3 regions of the Brachybacterium sp. AOP24-D1-21 genome follow, and region 3 is predicted to be linked to each of the others. Evidence: predicted binding sites of a transcription regulator. Region 3 holds the regulator's gene; each other region holds the start of a gene.
The links. The regulator LexA, encoded in region 3, represses DNA repair genes until DNA is damaged. The targets are predictions, from matches to a motif close to TCGAACANNTGTTCGA.
Positions count from the first base shown of each region.

Region 1: ACT3UF_RS15620 (DUF222 domain-containing protein) is a predicted target of LexA. The motif match lies at 2,226-2,241, and genes of this name have one in related genera.
Region 2: ACT3UF_RS14235 (DUF222 domain-containing protein) is a predicted target of LexA. The motif match lies at 2,180-2,195, and genes of this name have one in related genera.

Region 1 is NZ_JBQSXX010000002.1:205,882-211,087, forward strand. It holds gene ACT3UF_RS15615 (ABC-F family ATP-binding cassette domain-containing protein) at 1-315, shown strand, start outside; gene ACT3UF_RS15620 (DUF222 domain-containing protein) at 401-2,215, opposite strand; gene ACT3UF_RS15625 (4-(cytidine 5'-diphospho)-2-C-methyl-D-erythritol kinase) at 2,897-3,823, opposite strand; gene rsmA (16S rRNA (adenine(1518)-N(6)/adenine(1519)-N(6))-dimethyltransferase RsmA) at 3,823-4,731, opposite strand; gene ACT3UF_RS15635 (TatD family hydrolase) at 4,728-5,206, opposite strand, start outside.
Region 2 is NZ_JBQSXX010000001.1:3,176,371-3,181,576, reverse strand. It holds gene ACT3UF_RS14245 (sensor histidine kinase) at 1-1,003, shown strand, start outside; gene ACT3UF_RS14240 (response regulator transcription factor) at 991-1,635, shown strand; gene ACT3UF_RS14235 (DUF222 domain-containing protein) at 2,203-4,032, shown strand; gene ACT3UF_RS14230 (FAD-dependent monooxygenase) at 4,098-5,183, shown strand.
Region 3 is NZ_JBQSXX010000001.1:3,017,897-3,023,102, forward strand. It holds gene ACT3UF_RS13575 (ATP-dependent DNA helicase) at 1-1,784, shown strand, start outside; gene lexA (transcriptional repressor LexA) at 1,828-2,523, opposite strand; gene ACT3UF_RS13585 (peptidoglycan-binding protein LysM) at 2,694-3,089, shown strand; gene nrdR (transcriptional regulator NrdR) at 3,118-3,597, shown strand; gene ACT3UF_RS13595 (HelD family protein) at 3,812-5,206, opposite strand, start outside.

The DNA of each region.
Region 1 (5,206 bases), on a different contig from region 3:
GCGAAGGCTGCGGGGTCGAAATCTGCGGGAGCGAAGTCAGCGGGTGGCTCCGCTGGCGCTGGCGGCGGCGCGTCCGAGTCCGCATCGAATGTGTCGGGGGCGCAGGCTCATACGGCGCAGAAGGAGCTCGGTGCGATCGAGCGGAGGATGAAGAAGCTCGACAAGCAGACGACGTCGCTGCATTCCACACTCGCGGCGCACGACCAGTCCGACTATGTCGGGCTGCAGAAGATCACCGATGAGCTGCGCGCTGTCGAGGCGGAGATCGAGGAGCTCGAGGAGCGCTGGCTGGAGCTGTCCGAGCTGCTCGAGTGAGGGCGGTCCGGAATCCCTGGAGGCCTCGTGCAGGGACTCCTTACAGGCCGTCGATTTACTGGCTGTCGAGTTGCCAGCTGTCGAGCTACCAGCTGTCGATGATGTCGAGGTGCGGAGTGAAGATGTAGTCGGTGCGCCCCTGGAGGAGCCAGTGCCGATTGCGTCGGGCATTGCGAAATCTCGGATGCGGATCGGTGAGATCGAGAGCCCTGCGCTCCACTCGTGCGAAGGCTCGATGGAACGAAGCATTGGGATCCTCTGGACCACCCGGGGGAACGCCCGCGATCGGGTCGCGCCGTTCTTCGTCGGCGCCGGGATGTACTGCGGAGACCGTGTCATCGTCGGGCGCGCCGCTTTCGGGGTCTGACGCATCTCTCATCTGTCGTGCTGACTCGTCCAGGAGTCTGAGCCCGGTGCCGAGGGGGTCGAAGTTGATGCCCCGTCGCCTGGCCTTCTGTCCGTATCGGCTTGTCCACTCGACAGTGCGTCTGACGCCGTTCTCGTCGGTGATGACCCGGGCTCTCTCGCCGGATTCTTCCTTCTGGTTGTCGCCGACGCACACGCCGTTGCCGTTGAGAAGAGAGGTGGGGCCTCCCTGCGACCAGGGAACGATGTGATCGTTCTGCCGGATGTTCGCGTCGCAGTAGGGCGCGCGACAGGTCTGGTGACCCAGGCGAAGGAATCGGGCGAGGGCGGGCGGGAACTCACGGGAGACGGAATCGACGGCGACGAGCTGCCCGTCCTCTGGGTCGAGGTAGAGCCGACGGAGGGCCATGGTCAGATCGGGGTCGTCCACATCTGACGTCGCCGCATCGAGCATCTCCTGGCGGATGTGTTCGTACGGCACCGGGCCGTAGCCCTCGATGGTGGCGGCGTCGGCGTGCTCGGGTGCGAGCAGGGAGCGGTCCGTGATGATGACGGCGATCTCCAGCGTGGAGGGGTCGATCCCTTCTCCGCGTCCGATCAGGGCATCGGCGAAGAGGTCCGCCATGATCTGCTGATGGCCGCGCCGGTCGCCGTGGGCGCGAGCCTTCTCCGCAGCCACCGAGAGCCCTTTGCGGATTCGGGCCCCGTCGAGCGCCGGCAGGTGCGCGGTGACAGTGCACATGCCGTGCTCACCCCGGCGCACAGTGATGCTGCGATCTCGCTTCGCTGTGCGGTGGCGGTCCGCAGCGCCACGAGGGTCCAGTCCGTGCAGCACCTTGGCTGCTTCACCGGCCAACTCTTCAGGGCCGCAGCCATCGAGGTAGGGCAGGTGGGCCGCGAGGATCTCATCGACCTGGGTGCGCTGAGCGGGGGTTGCCGGCCCCATCGTGCGACCCACCTTGTGCGCAGAGGTGGCAAGGATCCGGCCCTGCGCGAGCGCGGTGAGCATGCCGGGCATGGAGAGGACCAGCCGGCGAGAGGAGGACATCGACTGGCCGACGCAGGACTTCGACTGCTTCAGGGCTTTCGATGTCTCCGAGCGTGCGATCTTCACCGCCTGCTTCGGCGTGTCCTCGCGGCGCAGGGAATCTTCCTTGACCACGTGCTCCAGGTGGACCAGCGCCCGTGCCTGCACCGCTGCGATCGCACCGTTCAGATCCTGGACCCGCGCCAGCAGCGAGATGGTCTCGGACGCGGCCAGCTTCTCCAGCGCGAACGACCCGTCCGCACCGATCTCAGCAAGCACGGAACGCACAGCGGTGATGTCGGTGTCACCGATCCACAGCTCTTCGTCGTTCGCGGAGATCGGGAGTGTGCTGCGCCGCCGAATGCGTGCCGCGACGGACCGGGGCCCTGACACCTCCGAGCCCGAGCCCGATCCTTCGCCCGCACCCGCATGGCGAGACGCATCACCAGAAACGCCGCGCCCGGCCTCCTGGGAGTCTGCATCATCACTGTGCGACTGATCTGTCATGGCGCCATTTTCGCACACCTATTCGACGAAAGGAAGGCGCGAGGGAACTCTACCAATCAGTAATCTTGAATTGTGGATAACTGGGAGTGTGGAGGAACCGTCGCGGCAACTGCGAAGTGCGGGAACGGCACTATCCTGCTATTCACGGGCAGCATACGAAGCGGCCAGGCGGCCTCATCGAAGCAGGTCCAGATGTTGTACAACTGAGGGCGCCAAGACACCACATCCACACAGACATTTCCAATCGCTGCTTTCTCTTGCATTATTCACAGACGGAGCCATATAGTCACGTGGGACACGCACGACCGGCGTCCGGACACCGAAATAGCGATCCCTTTACCATCAACTTCGCAATCACAGATCGCACCGAGAGGAACAGCAGGTAGCCGCGGATGACCAGTTTGTCCGCGCTCGATGGGCACCTGGAAGTGCCCCGTACAGAACGAGGTCTCCGGCTACCGGTGGCGATGCTCAGCGCATTGGAAGGTGGCCAGCGCGTCGGAAGGTGGTCAGCGCATTGGAAGGTGGTCAGCGCGTTGGAAAATGGCCAGCGCGTTGGAAGATCGTGAGCCCCATAGAGCCCATGGAGTCCCAGCTCGATCGAGGCCCCGAAACGACGATCTCGCTGCCGGCAGAGTGAAGAGCCCCGACGCATAAGCGCGAGACTCCGTCGCTCGACGCTCAGCTCGCTTCGAGCACGCTCGCCCCCGGCGCGGAACCCCGCGCCACCAGGCAGCTCTCGACGAGTCCATCGCGCATCAGTCCCGCGGCGATTCCTCGGGCCTGCGCTTCGTCCTCGACCAGCACGGCGACCGTCGGCCCTGAGCCGCTGACCAGCGCGGCCGGCGCTCCCAGCCGTTCGGCGGCCTCGACCACCGGCTCCAGGCGCGGATGCAGCGCGAACGCTGCGGCCTGCAGATCGTTGTGCAGGGTATCCGCCAGCAGTTCGAGGTTCGCGCCGCTGAGCGCCTGCAGCTGCCGCTCATCCAGATCCGGCTGCTCGGGCAGTGCACGCCCGTTCGTCAACGAGATCTCGTCGAACTTCCGGAACACCTCCGGCGTCGAGAGGTGACCGCCGGGGACCGCGAGCAGCCAGGTCCATTCGCCATGGGTGAGCACGGTGGTGAGGTCGGTGCCGTTGCCGCGCCCCAGCGCCGTGTGGCCGAGCATCGCGAAGGGGACGTCGGCTCCCAGCTGCGCTCCGAGCTCGCGCAGCTTCTCGCTGCCGAGCCCGGTCCCCCACAGGCGGTCGAGCGCGACCAGCGTCGCCGCGGCGTCCGCCGACCCGCCGCCCATGCCGCCGGCGATCGGCACCTGCTTGTGGATGTGCAGCGCAGCGCCGACCTCCAGAGCGCATTCCTCACGCAGCAGCTGAGCCGCCCGCAGGGCGAGGTTGCTGCCATCCAGAGGGAGCTCTCCGGGGACTTCCGAGGTGAGCTCCAGGCTGAGAGTGCTCGCACGGGTCGCGGTGACCGTCTCGTAGAGGTCGACTGCCTGGAACACCGTGGCCAGGGAGTGATAACCGCGTCCGTCAACCCCGCCCACCATGAGCGACAGATTGATCTTCCCCGGGGCGCGGACGACCACGCGGTCCAGTGCGGACGGCATCAGAGGGCCTCACCCTCGGTCCGTGCCAGCCCCTGTTCCGCCCGGGCGATGGCCCGGAACTGATCGATCTCCAAGGTCTCGCCACGGGCGCCGGGGTCGATGCCGGCGGCGCGCAGGATCTGCTCGGAACGCGGTGCGGTCCCAGCCCAGCCGGCGAGCGCGGCACGCAGTGTCTTGCGGCGCTGGGCGAAGGCGGCATCGATGATCGTGAAGACCGACTCCCGCTCCTCGGCGGTGCCGAGCGGCTGCTCGTGCCGCACCAGCTCCACGAGCGCCGAGTCGACGTTGGGAACCGGCCAGAAGATCTGTCGGGAGATCTTCCCCGCATGCACGGCCCGCCCGTACCAGGCGAGCTTCACGCTGGGGCCGCCATAGGTGCGCGAGCCCGGGCCGGCGATGAGACGGTCCACCACCTCGGACTGCACCATCACGAGGGCCGAGCGGAGGGAGTCGAAGCGCTCGAGCATCGTGAGCAGGATGGGGGTGGCGACGTTGTAGGGAAGATTGGCGACCAGCGCGGTCGGCTCACCCGCTCGGGGCAGCGCAGGCAGCTCGGTCACCTGAAGGGCGTCGTCGTGGAGGAGCTGGAAGCGGTCGTCCTCGACGCCACGGGCACGCAGCGTGAGCGGGAGCAGCTCGGCCAGGCCGCGATCCAGCTCGACGGCGACCACGTCGGCCCCCGTCTCGAGCAGGCCGAGCGTCAGGGACCCCAGTCCGGGTCCTACCTCGAGCACCGCCTGCCCCGGCTCCACGTGGGCACGGCCGACGATGGTCCGCACGGTGTTCGGGTCCATCACGAAGTTCTGCCCGCGCTGCTTCGAGGGCCGGATGCCCGCGGCCTCGGCGAGGTCACGGATATCGCGCGCGGTGAGCAGGAGCCCTGCGCTGGGCGTCGTCTCGCCGCTCATGCCGCCACCTCCAGAGGCCATCGGTAGACATCCTGGGTGGTGGTGCGGATCGCGCGGCATGCCTGCTCCAGGTCGGTGCCCGTCACCTCGGCGATGGTGGCCATGGTGTGAGGGATCAGGTAGGAGGAGTTGGGTCGCCCGCGGTAGGGCACCGGGGTGAGGAAGGGTGCGTCGGTCTCGACCATCACCTGACCGAGTCCCACCTCCGCGAGCGCGGTGCGCAGGTAGCCGGCGCTGCTGAAGGTCACGGTCCCGGCGAAGGAGAGGAACCAGCCGCGATCCACGCAGGTGCGCGCGAACTCGGCATCGCCGGAGAAGCAGTGGAAGACGGTGCGTTCGGGGGCGCCATCGGCCTCGAGGACTTCGAGGACGTCGCGATGGGCGTCCCGGTCATGGATCTGCAGCGGCAGATCGAGTTCCCTGGCGAGCGCGATGTGGGCGCGGAACGACTCGATCTGGGCGGTGCGGGCCTGGT
Region 2 (5,206 bases), 160 kb from region 3:
CGGCTGGATGCGCCGCCTCATCACTCCTCTGACAGACCCTCAGAACTGGCTGGACTCGCTGTGGGTGCTGGTGAACTTCCTCCTGGTGCTGATCACCTTCCCCCTCGCGATGGCCTGGACCGTCGGAGCCATCGCCACGGTGGGCGGGCCCGTCGCGACCCTCATCCTCGAGCAGGTGCTGCCGCCCGCCGACAACAGCGGCCTCGGCGAGCTGTTCGGGGTGCCGGAGCCATACGCACTCCCGGTAGACATGGCCCTGCAGTTCCTCATCGGCCTGCTGTTCCTGCTGACCCTCGGCCCCGTGGTGCGCGGCCTGGCCGCACTGCACCGAGGCGTGGCCCGCGGCATGCTGAGCTCGCGCTACCACGAGCAGCAGCAGCTGCTGCGCACCGAGCAGTCGCGCGCAGCCGGCCGCACCGCCGAGTCCACCGCCCTGCGCCGACTCGAACGGGACCTGCACGACGGCCCCCAGCAGCGCCTCGTACGTGCCTCGATGGACCTCGCCCGCGTCGAAGCCCTCGCGGCGAAGGACCCGGCAAAGGCCCAGGCCGTGCTGCGCGAGACGCGTGAGCAGCTGGGGCTGACCTTGGACGATCTCCGTCGCCTCTCCCGCGGGATCGCCCCGCCGGTCCTGGTCGATCGCGGACTCGCCGCGGCACTCACCGAGCTGGCAGCGATCTCCCCGATCCCCACGACGATCGAGAGCCCCGAGCTGACACTTCCCGAGCACGTCGAGATCGGCATCTACTACGTGGTCTCCGAAGCACTGACCAACGCTGCCAAGCACTCCGGTGCCGCCGGCATCGTGGTGGAAGTGGCACGAATCGGGGATGATGCCTGGGTGAGGATCGAAGACGACGGGCGCGGAGGCGCCGAGATGCGCACCGGCGGCGGCCTGGCAGGGCTCGCAGGCCGTGTCGCCTCCCTGGAGGGACGCCTGACGGTGACCTCGCCACCCGCACACGGAACCCGAATCGAGGCCGTGATCCCATGCGCATCCTGATCGCCGACGACTCCGCGCTGATCCGTGAAGGACTGCGCCTGGTGCTCGAGGAGGCCGACCACACGGTGGTGGGCACCGCCGCGACCGGCACGGAGCTGGTGGTGCGCGCCCTCGAACTCCGGCCGGACCTCGTGATCTCGGACATCCGGATGCCACCCAGCCACACCGATGAAGGCCTGCGTGCCGCGCAGCAGATCAGAGCACAGTGGCCGGGAGCACCGATCGTGCTGCTCAGCCAGTACGTGGTGGTCGGCTATGCGACCGAGCTGATCGAGTCCGGGGCCAGCGCCACGGGCTACCTGCTGAAGGACCGGATCTTCGACATCCGCTCCTTCCTCGAGTCGATCGAGCGAGTCGCCGCGGGAGGCGTCGCGATCGACCCGGACGTGGTGGGACAGGTGATCTCCTCCCGCCGGCGCACGCCGCTGGACGAGCTCACCCCGCGCGAGCGCGAGGTGCTCGAGCTGATGGGCGAGGGCCTGACCAACGCGGGGATCTCCGAGCGGCTCTTCATCAGCGGGGGTGCGGTGGAGAAGCACACCCAGCGCCTGTTCGCGAAGCTCGGACTCAGCGAGGACTCGAGTGTGCACCGGCGGGTCACCGCAGTGCTGACGCTGCTGGGCGGCAAGTGACCGTTAGCTGACTGACGGAGCTGCGGGGGAAGGTGGCTGCGGTGGCTGCGGTGGCGTCAGCAGACACAGCTTGCACCGTGGCGACCTTCACCGAGAGCCTCAGCCGGGGAGCCCTCAGCTGGGCTCCGTTGGCGGAGGTGACGGGTCGAGATCGAGCCCGCCAGACAAGACCCACGGATCCTCCCCAGTGCGACTTATCCACAATTCCTCCGGCATTCTTGACTGAAACGAATTGCCTGATTCTGCGTAGGCCCTTCCGGAATTAGGCGACCGCAGGCCCTCGGGGATTTCCCATGACGTGCCTCCCGCACTCGCAACGCCTGGCCTTGCCGTAAGAACAGCCTTGGACGGGGCTGCGCCAGGTCACGGCGCGGGGAGACCAGACGTGACACCCGTACGATCACCCGCGGGGCCCAGCGGCGAACAGGACCCACATGGACACGCGACCCTTCCTCCACCGAGCCCACATATCCACATTGTTATGCACATTTCTTTCCCCTCGACAGCGTTGTCCACATATTCCAGCTGGGGGTGGTCGACGCATTCGAACCTCCGTACGATCAAGGCATGGATGCAACGACGCAGCACGGCAACGGGGAGGACCCCGGTGAGGATGAGTCTCGCCGGGCTGACGCCACGTCGTCGACGGATGCCCTGTCCGCTGTGGCCGCACATCTCACCCGGATCGAGGCGAGCAGCGAGGCCCGCGCCGTGCTTGCGCAGATCCTCACTGCGACGTTCGTAGCGTTCTCCCGCACCAGTTCGGTTCGCGACGCTCTTCCTGACACGGCACCGGACTCCCCTGGCGAGGCTCTCGCCGTCCTTGCCGGAATCGATCATCTGTGCGCCTCGCTGGCTGCGATGGACGCCGCCTGGCAGGTTGCAGCCGAGCAGAGGATCCGGCGCAGCGATGCGGAGCGCGGGGTGGCAACCGCCTCGCAGGGCAAGGGCGCCAGCCACGAGATCGCCCTGGCCCGTCGAGTCACCCCGGCCGCGTCCTCCTTCTCCCTCGCCTCCGCACGGCGGCTGATCCAGCACATGCCGCGCACGATCAACGGCCTCTGGGAAGGGTCCGTCACGGCGCAGCAGGCCTCCACGGTGGCGGGCGCGCTCTCCACCGCTTCGCCGGCCACCTGTGCACGTCTCGACGAGATCCTTGCCGAGGCCCCTCAGGTCCTGTCCGGAAAGGGCCACAAGAGGCTGCGCGAGGACATCGACGAGATGATCCAGAAGCTCGAGCCGGAGACCTCGCGTCAACGGGCCGAGCGCGCTGCGCGAGAGCGGCACGTGACGATGACTCCGCTGGTCGACGGGATGGCGCGCGTTTCCGCCGTGCTGCGCGCGATTGACGCCGTCGGGATGATGCAGGCCCTGAGCACGCAGGCCGAGTCACTGCGCGCTGCCGGGGAGAAGGCTTCAGTGCCCGCGCTCGAAGCCGATCTGCTGGTCGACGCCGTGCTGCATCCGCATCCTGCGGAGCAAGCATCGGATGGAATGGAAGCGAGCTCCGCGCCGCGCCGTCCTCGTCCCACTCCCCACATCGAAGTAGGCATCGTCGTCTCCGATACGGCTCTGCTGGGCCGCGATGACGATGCCGAGAGCGCACGGCTTGAGGGATATGGAGTCATCCCCGCCCACATCGTCTCCGACACCTTGCAGGGCAGGCCACCGGGTCACCTGCGCCATACCGAGCCGGAGCATCCTGATGAAGAGGTCAGCGCGTTCTATCGACGCCTCTACACCAGCCCCCGCACCGGCGAGCTGATCGCGATGGAATCTCGATCGCGGGCGTTCCCCGCCGGCCTGGCGCGGATGATTCGATGGCGGGACACCACCTGCCGCACGCCCTGGTGCAATGCGAAGATCCGCCAGAGCGACCACGTCATCCCCCATCACCGCGGCGGTCCCACCAGCTACGCGAACGGGCAGGGGCTGTGCGTGCGCTGCAACCTGCTCAAGGAGCATGGACTGTGGGTGATCGTCCGGTGGAATGCGACGGGTGCGATCCCGACTGAACCGGTCTCGCAGACGGAGACGTCACAATATGAGACGTCACCGACTGAAGCCTCACAGCCTGAGCCTTCACAGCCGGAGACCTCGCAGGCGGACAGGCCACCGATCGCCTGGTTCTGGTCGAGTCCGCATGGAGCCCAGGGCATTTCGTATACGCCCGCGATGCTCACCCCGCGGGCTCTCCCAGAGGAACGCCCGGATCTTCCCGGAGCAGACGGACCGGACGCTCCAGATGAACCCGATGCACCAGATGCACCAGATGCACCAGATGCACCTGATGCACCTGATGCACCTGATGCACCTGATGCACCACCGGATCAGCATCTTCCATCGGCCGAGCCACCACCGGATGAACTACCACCGGCGGATCCCGCCCCCGCCTAGAGCTGCCAGCTCTCTACGATGGGGCTGGATGTCACCTGCCCTCCCTCGACTCCGGAGTCGTTTCCATGCCGCCAGTGCTCACGGTCCGCATCCTCGGTGCGGGAGTCTCCGGGCTGGCCTCCGCGATCCGGCTCGCTGCAGACGGTCACCGCGTAGAGCTGGTCGACGAGAGCTTCACGATCCCCGCTGTCGGCACAGCGCTGGTCCTGTTCAGCGCGGCGCGACGGGCGCTTGAACGTCTCGGGGTGTGGGAGGAGGTGTCAGCCGTGGCCGCAGCCCCCGAATCCGGCACGCTGCGAGCGGCCGACGGGCGCATCCTGCTGACGATGCCCGCTGGTGACGCCGTGCTCATCTCGCGCTCCGATCTGGTGCGGATCCTGTTCGAGGCGCTCCCACCCACCGTGCACCTCGTACGTCGGCGTATCGAGGACGTCCGTCCGTTGCGCGCGGGAGCGGACCTCCTGGTCGGCGCAGATGGCGTCCATTCCCTGGTACGCCGCTCTGGATGGCCCTGCACCCCGGAGGCTCGATCGCACGGAATAACCGTCCTGCGCGGCATCACAGAGCTCTCCCCGCCGGAGATCTCCGAGACCTGGGGTCGCGGATGGCTGTTCGGCATCACCCCGCTGCCCGGCAATCGCACCAACTGGTTCGCCTGCGTGCCGGAGCATCGCACTGACTCGCGTGCCGAGGACCTCGCGCACCTGCACGACGTGGTGGGCGGTCATCGCGAGGAGATCGATGCGGTTCTCAGAGCCGCCACTGCGCACTGCACACTCGTCCACGGGATCCACACCGCACCGGCGCTCAGTCCGGTGCGGGAGAACGTCGTGCTGCTGGGCGATGCCGCGCATGCCATGGCGCCGAACCTCGGGCACGGGGCGAATACAGCGCTCCATGATGCTGACGCCTTGGGAACGTCATTGCGCCAGGCGCTGCATGGTCGCACCGCAGCTCGTGCGACGTCGCCGGTGCTGGTACGGCGCGCACTGCATCTCTACAAGCTGCGCCGGGCCCTCCCTGGGCAAGGGTGGCGCGTGGCGTCGGAGCTGATGATGGATCTCGCGATGACGAACGAGCACGCGGATCTGCGTGACCGGGTGCTCGATGGGGTCGGGATGCTCAGCGCGAGATCCTCTCCCGCGCGGTGACCCTCGGCTGGCCCGGTGCAACC
Region 3 (5,206 bases):
GGCGTCCGGTCGTGATCTCCACCGCGACCATCGCGCTGCAGACCCAGATCGTCCGCAAGGACCTCCCGCGCCTGGTCGAGGCGGTGGCCCCGCATCTGTCGCGCACGCCCACCTATGCGCTGCTCAAGGGGCGGGCCAACTATCTGTGCAAGCACAAGATCGCCGGCGGCTATCCGGTCGACGTGGATCCGGGGGCGTTGTTCGCCGAGGCCTCCACCGATCCTGCCCGCACCGGGAGCGAGCGCCTGGGAGACCAGGTGCGGCGCCTGCGCGAGTGGTCGGAGGAGACGGACAGCGGGGACCGAGACTCGCTCCAGGATGCCGTCTCGGACCGCGCCTGGCGCCAGGTCTCCGTGACCGGCAATCAGTGCATCGGCAGCAGCTGCCCGATGGTGGAGGACTGCTTCGCCGAGCGCAGCCGAGAGCTCGCGCGCGAAGTCGACATCGTGGTCACCAACCATGCCCTGCTCGCGATCGATGCTTTCGACAACCACGGGATCATCCCCGACCACGATGTGGTCGTCTTCGACGAGGCGCACGATCTCTCCGCCCGGGTGACCAGCGCCGTCACCGATGTGCTCACCCCCGGCATGCTCCGAGGCACGGTGCGGGACCTGCGTGGCCTCGGGGTGGCCGGGACGGCGCTGGACGACGCCTCCGAAGAGCTGCGCGAAGCCCTCGAGCTGTCTCCCGACGGGCGCGTGATCGGTGATCTCCCGGCGCGGCTCGGGGACGCCGTCACCCAGCTCCGGGTCGAGGCCCGCACCGCCCACTCGGACGCGAAGGATGCGGGGGACGAATCCTCCGCCGGCGCGCGCAAGACGGTTCGCGCCAACCTCCAGGAGATCATCGACGTCTGCGAACGGCTCGCCGCTCCCGATGAGGATGACGTGGTCTCGATCTCGCATTCCCAGGCCACCGGGCGCTCGAGCATCCAGGTGGCTCCGCTGAGCGTCGCGGGTGCGATGCGCGGTGCGATCCTCGAGGACCGCACTGCCGTGCTCACCTCCGCCACCCTGGCCCTCGGGGGCCGCTTCGAACCCGCGGCCGGGGAGGTCGGGCTGGCTCGCGCCGCGCGGATGGACCCGGCGGAGCTGCCGCCGCGGGAGGACGCCAACGCCTGGGCCGCACTCGATGTGGGCAGCCCGTTCGAATATCGCCGGCAGGGGATCCTCTACACCGCTCGTCATCTTCCGCAGCCGGGGCGTGAGGGGCCCTCCACGGCAATGCTCGACCACCTCACGGAGCTGGTCGAGGCTTCTCAGGGCGGTGCGCTGTGCCTGTTCTCCTCGCGGCGGGGAGCTGAGCTCGCCGCCGAGCATGTGCGAGCTCGGCTCGACCTGACGATCGCGGTGCAGGGAGAGGACTCGATGGCGAACCTGGTGCGCACCTTCCGTGACGAGGAGGATGCGAGCCTGTTCGGAACCCTCACCCTGTGGCAGGGCGTGGATGTGTCCGGACGTTCGCTGCGCCTGGTCACCATCGACCGGATCCCCTTCCCCCGGCCTGATGATCCGCTCACCGCAGCCCGCCAGGAGCGGATCGGACAGCGGGGCGGGAACGGCTTCATGTCGATCTCGGCCCAGCATGCGGCCCTGCTGCTGGCACAGGGGGCCGGGCGGCTCATCCGCTCCACGGCGGACCGCGGGATGGTCGCGGTGCTGGATCCGCGTCTCTCGACCGCTCGCTACGGCGGCTATCTGCGGGAGTCGATGCCCCCGCTGTGGCCGACCACGGACCCGGAGGTCGCGCTCAGCGCGCTGCGTCGCCTCTCCGAGAGCTGACGCAGGGCGTCGCTGCAGCCCCGGCACCGGATCGAGCGGGGGCTCAGATCGCGCGCAGCACCGCCACGATCTTCCCGAGAATCTCGGCATGGTCGCCCAGGATCGGTGCGAAGGCCGGGTTGTGCGGCATCAGCCAGACGTGATCGTCGCGCTGCACGAACGTCTTGACGGTGGCCTCGCCATCGATCATCGCCGCGACGATCTCGCCCTTCTCCGCGGTGTTCTGCGAGCGGACGACCACCCAGTCGCCGTCACAGATGGCGGCGTCGATCATCGAATCCCCGACCACCTGGAGCAGGAAGAGGTCGCCGTCGCCCACCAGACGCTGGGGAAGGGTGAAGACATCCTCGATCTGCTCCTCGGCGGTGATCGGTACACCGGCGGCGATCCTCCCCAGCAGTGGCACCGTCACGGAGTTCGGGCTGAGCTCGGTCACCGGCAGGGGCGCGGGGGCGTCATCCGCCTCTGGCATCACGACCTCCATCGCCCGCGGGCGCTTGGGATCGCGGCGCAGGAAGCCCTTGCGTTCGAGCGACTGCAGCTGATGGGCCACCGACGAGGAGGAGGTCAGCCCCACGGCATCGCCGATCTCGCGCATGGTGGGCGGATAGCCGTGTGAGGCGACCGCCGCGTTGATCGTCTCCAGGATCAGCCTCTGCCGCCGGCTGAGCCCCTCGGTGCGCTCATCGGCGGGAGCCTCGCCGCGGGACCGGATCGGCTTGGGGGTGCTCGGCGTCATCGTGAGGCCTCCTGGCGTCGTCTGTCGGACCCTCGCGGTTCCGTATGTGGTGTGACCCAGCGTAGGGCGGCGTGAGGCAGAAGCCAAACATGTGTTCGATGTTTCCCTTGCGTGTCGCCGGAACGTCGGGCTACAGTCGCACATACATTCGATCGAACAGGAGTTCGGATATGAATACTGGAACCGCCACGGTCCTCTCTCTTCCGGCGCAGCGCGAGCAGCGCGTCGAGGGTGCAGATCGAGCACGCGTTCGACTCGTCCCCACCCGTCGGGGACGCTTCCTCCTCGCTGGCCTCGCCTTCCTGCTGGGACTGCTCGTGGCTGCCGCCGTGCTGCTGACGGTGGATCTTCCTGCGGCGCTGGCAGGGACCGACTCCCAGCAGCCCGTCACCATCACGGTCGAGGCGGGAGACACCCTCTGGGGCTATGCCGAGGAGTTCGCTCCGGAGGCCATGAGCGAGCAGGAGTTCGTCGCTGAGGTGCGTACCCTCAACCACCTGCCCACCGGCCGTGTGACCGCGGGCCAGCAGATCGAGCTGCCCGTCTCAGGGGATGCGATCCGCTGAGCGGATCCGATGCCGGTACCCTGAGTGGATGCACTGTCCGTTCTGTCGCCACTCCGATTCGCGTGTCGTCGACTCGCGCACGTCCGATGACGGTGCGACGATCCGTCGGCGCCGCCAGTGCCCCAACTGCTCGCGGCGCTTCTCCACCTCGGAGACCGCGTCGCTGTCGGTTCTCAAGCGCTCCGGGGTCAGCGAACCGTTCAGCCGGGCGAAGGTGATCTCCGGAGTACGGAAGGCATGCCAGGGGCGTCCGGTCAGCGACGACCAGCTGGCCATGCTCGCCCAGCGGGTCGAGGAGAACATTCGCTCGAGCGGGCTCGCGGAGATCGATGCCCATCAGGTCGGCCTGTCGATCCTGCAGCCCCTCCAGGAACTGGATGTCGTGGCCTATCTGCGCTTCGCGAGCGTGTACCAGGCGTTCGACTCGCTCGAGGATTTCGAGGCCGCCATCGCACGTCTGCGTGCCGAGGGCCTGCATGGGGCGGGTGTCGAGGAGACCTCCGTCTGAGCCGAGCTGAGCGGGATCGCAGGGATGCATCCGCCGCCGGATCGTGCGGGTTTCGTAGATTTTGTGGATCTGGCGCTTGAGCACCTGTTCCTGTGCTTAAGATATCCCTCGTGCGCTCTTGCAGCGCACACCTGATCGGCGGTCGTGGAGGGGAAGCCACGGCCGCCGATCCTCGTCTGCTGGACGGTCAGCGGGTGAGCGGACGGGGTGGTCCTCAGCCGGCCATGCCGGCAGGAAGTGCGCGCGCATGGACCACTCCGAGATGCTGGGTGGATCGGCTCATCGCCACGTAGAGATCCCCGGCCCCGTGGGCGTCGATCAGCTCAGCGGGCTCCACCAGCACGACAGCATCGAACTCGAGCCCTTTGGCGTCCTGCGCCGACATGACGGCGATCTCGTCGTCCACGCCCGCGGATCCCACGCCCACCTTCGGCAGCCCACTGCGGGAGCGGAGCTCGGCGGCGATCGCGGAGATGCGCTCGTCGGCCACGATCACGGCGAGACGTCCCAGTCGCTCCTGGTGCACCGTCACCACCGCGTCAGCGGTCCGGGCGGTGAGCGAGGACTCCTCGGTGCGCTCGATGCGGGGATCACGATCTCCCTCGCGCACCGAGCTCACCTCTGTCACCGGCAGGTTGTGCGCGCGGGCCATCGCCACCGCACGGTCCATGATCCGGCTCGGGGTGCGGTAGTTGACCGTGAGGTGCTCGATCTGCAGGCGATCCTGGATATAGGGCGAGAGCGCGGCCGACCAGGAGTCGGTGCCGCCGGCGGAGGAAGTCTGCGCGACATCCCCGACCACCGTGAATGACTTCGTGGGCGCACGCCTCATGAGCGCGCGCCAGCTCATGGGCGAGTGCTCCTGGGCTTCGTCGACCACGACATGCCCGTACGTCCAGCTGCGCTCCGAGGAGGCGCGTTCGGCGAGGGTCCGCCCGTCTCTGACCTGACTGACCTGGTCTGCGAGGTCCTCGGCCCGGATCATCCCGGAGGTGTCGACGTTCTCGATGACCCTGCGGGCGTAGTCGACGTCGGCCTTGCGGCGCTCGGCATCGTCGCGGGCCCGCGCCTCGGCCGGTGCGGAGTCCTCTCCGAGGAGCTCCGCGACCTCGTCGAGCAGGGGGACGTCCTCGACGGTCCAGGGTGCATCCTTGGGCCGCACCAGGAGCTCGACCCGGTCTGCGAGGCTGTGGGGGGCGACCGCCCGCAGACGCTCGGGGCGGGAGAACAGGATCCGGAGGAATCCCTGCGGGGTGTAGGGGAGCCAGGCCAGGTTCAGCTGACGCTTGACCTCGGGGTTGTTGCGGAGATCTGCGAGCAGGTCCGCCCGATCTTCGGGGATCACAGTGTGGCCCTGGCTGCGGAGCGATTTCTCGTACTTGTCCACGAGCCGGTCCATCGCAGCGCGCACGAAGACGGCGCGCGCGGAGTTGTGCGGCTTGTGAGTGGCGCGAGCTTCCCTGCGCGCGGCGCGGATCACCTCTCGGGTCAGCGTGATGGGGGTGCCGTCGATGCGCAGCTGGACGTCCTCCTGAGGGACCACCTGACGCTGCTTGACCGCTCGCGAGAGCAGCTCGGCCATCGCGCTGTCGCCCTTGAGACGTGCCAC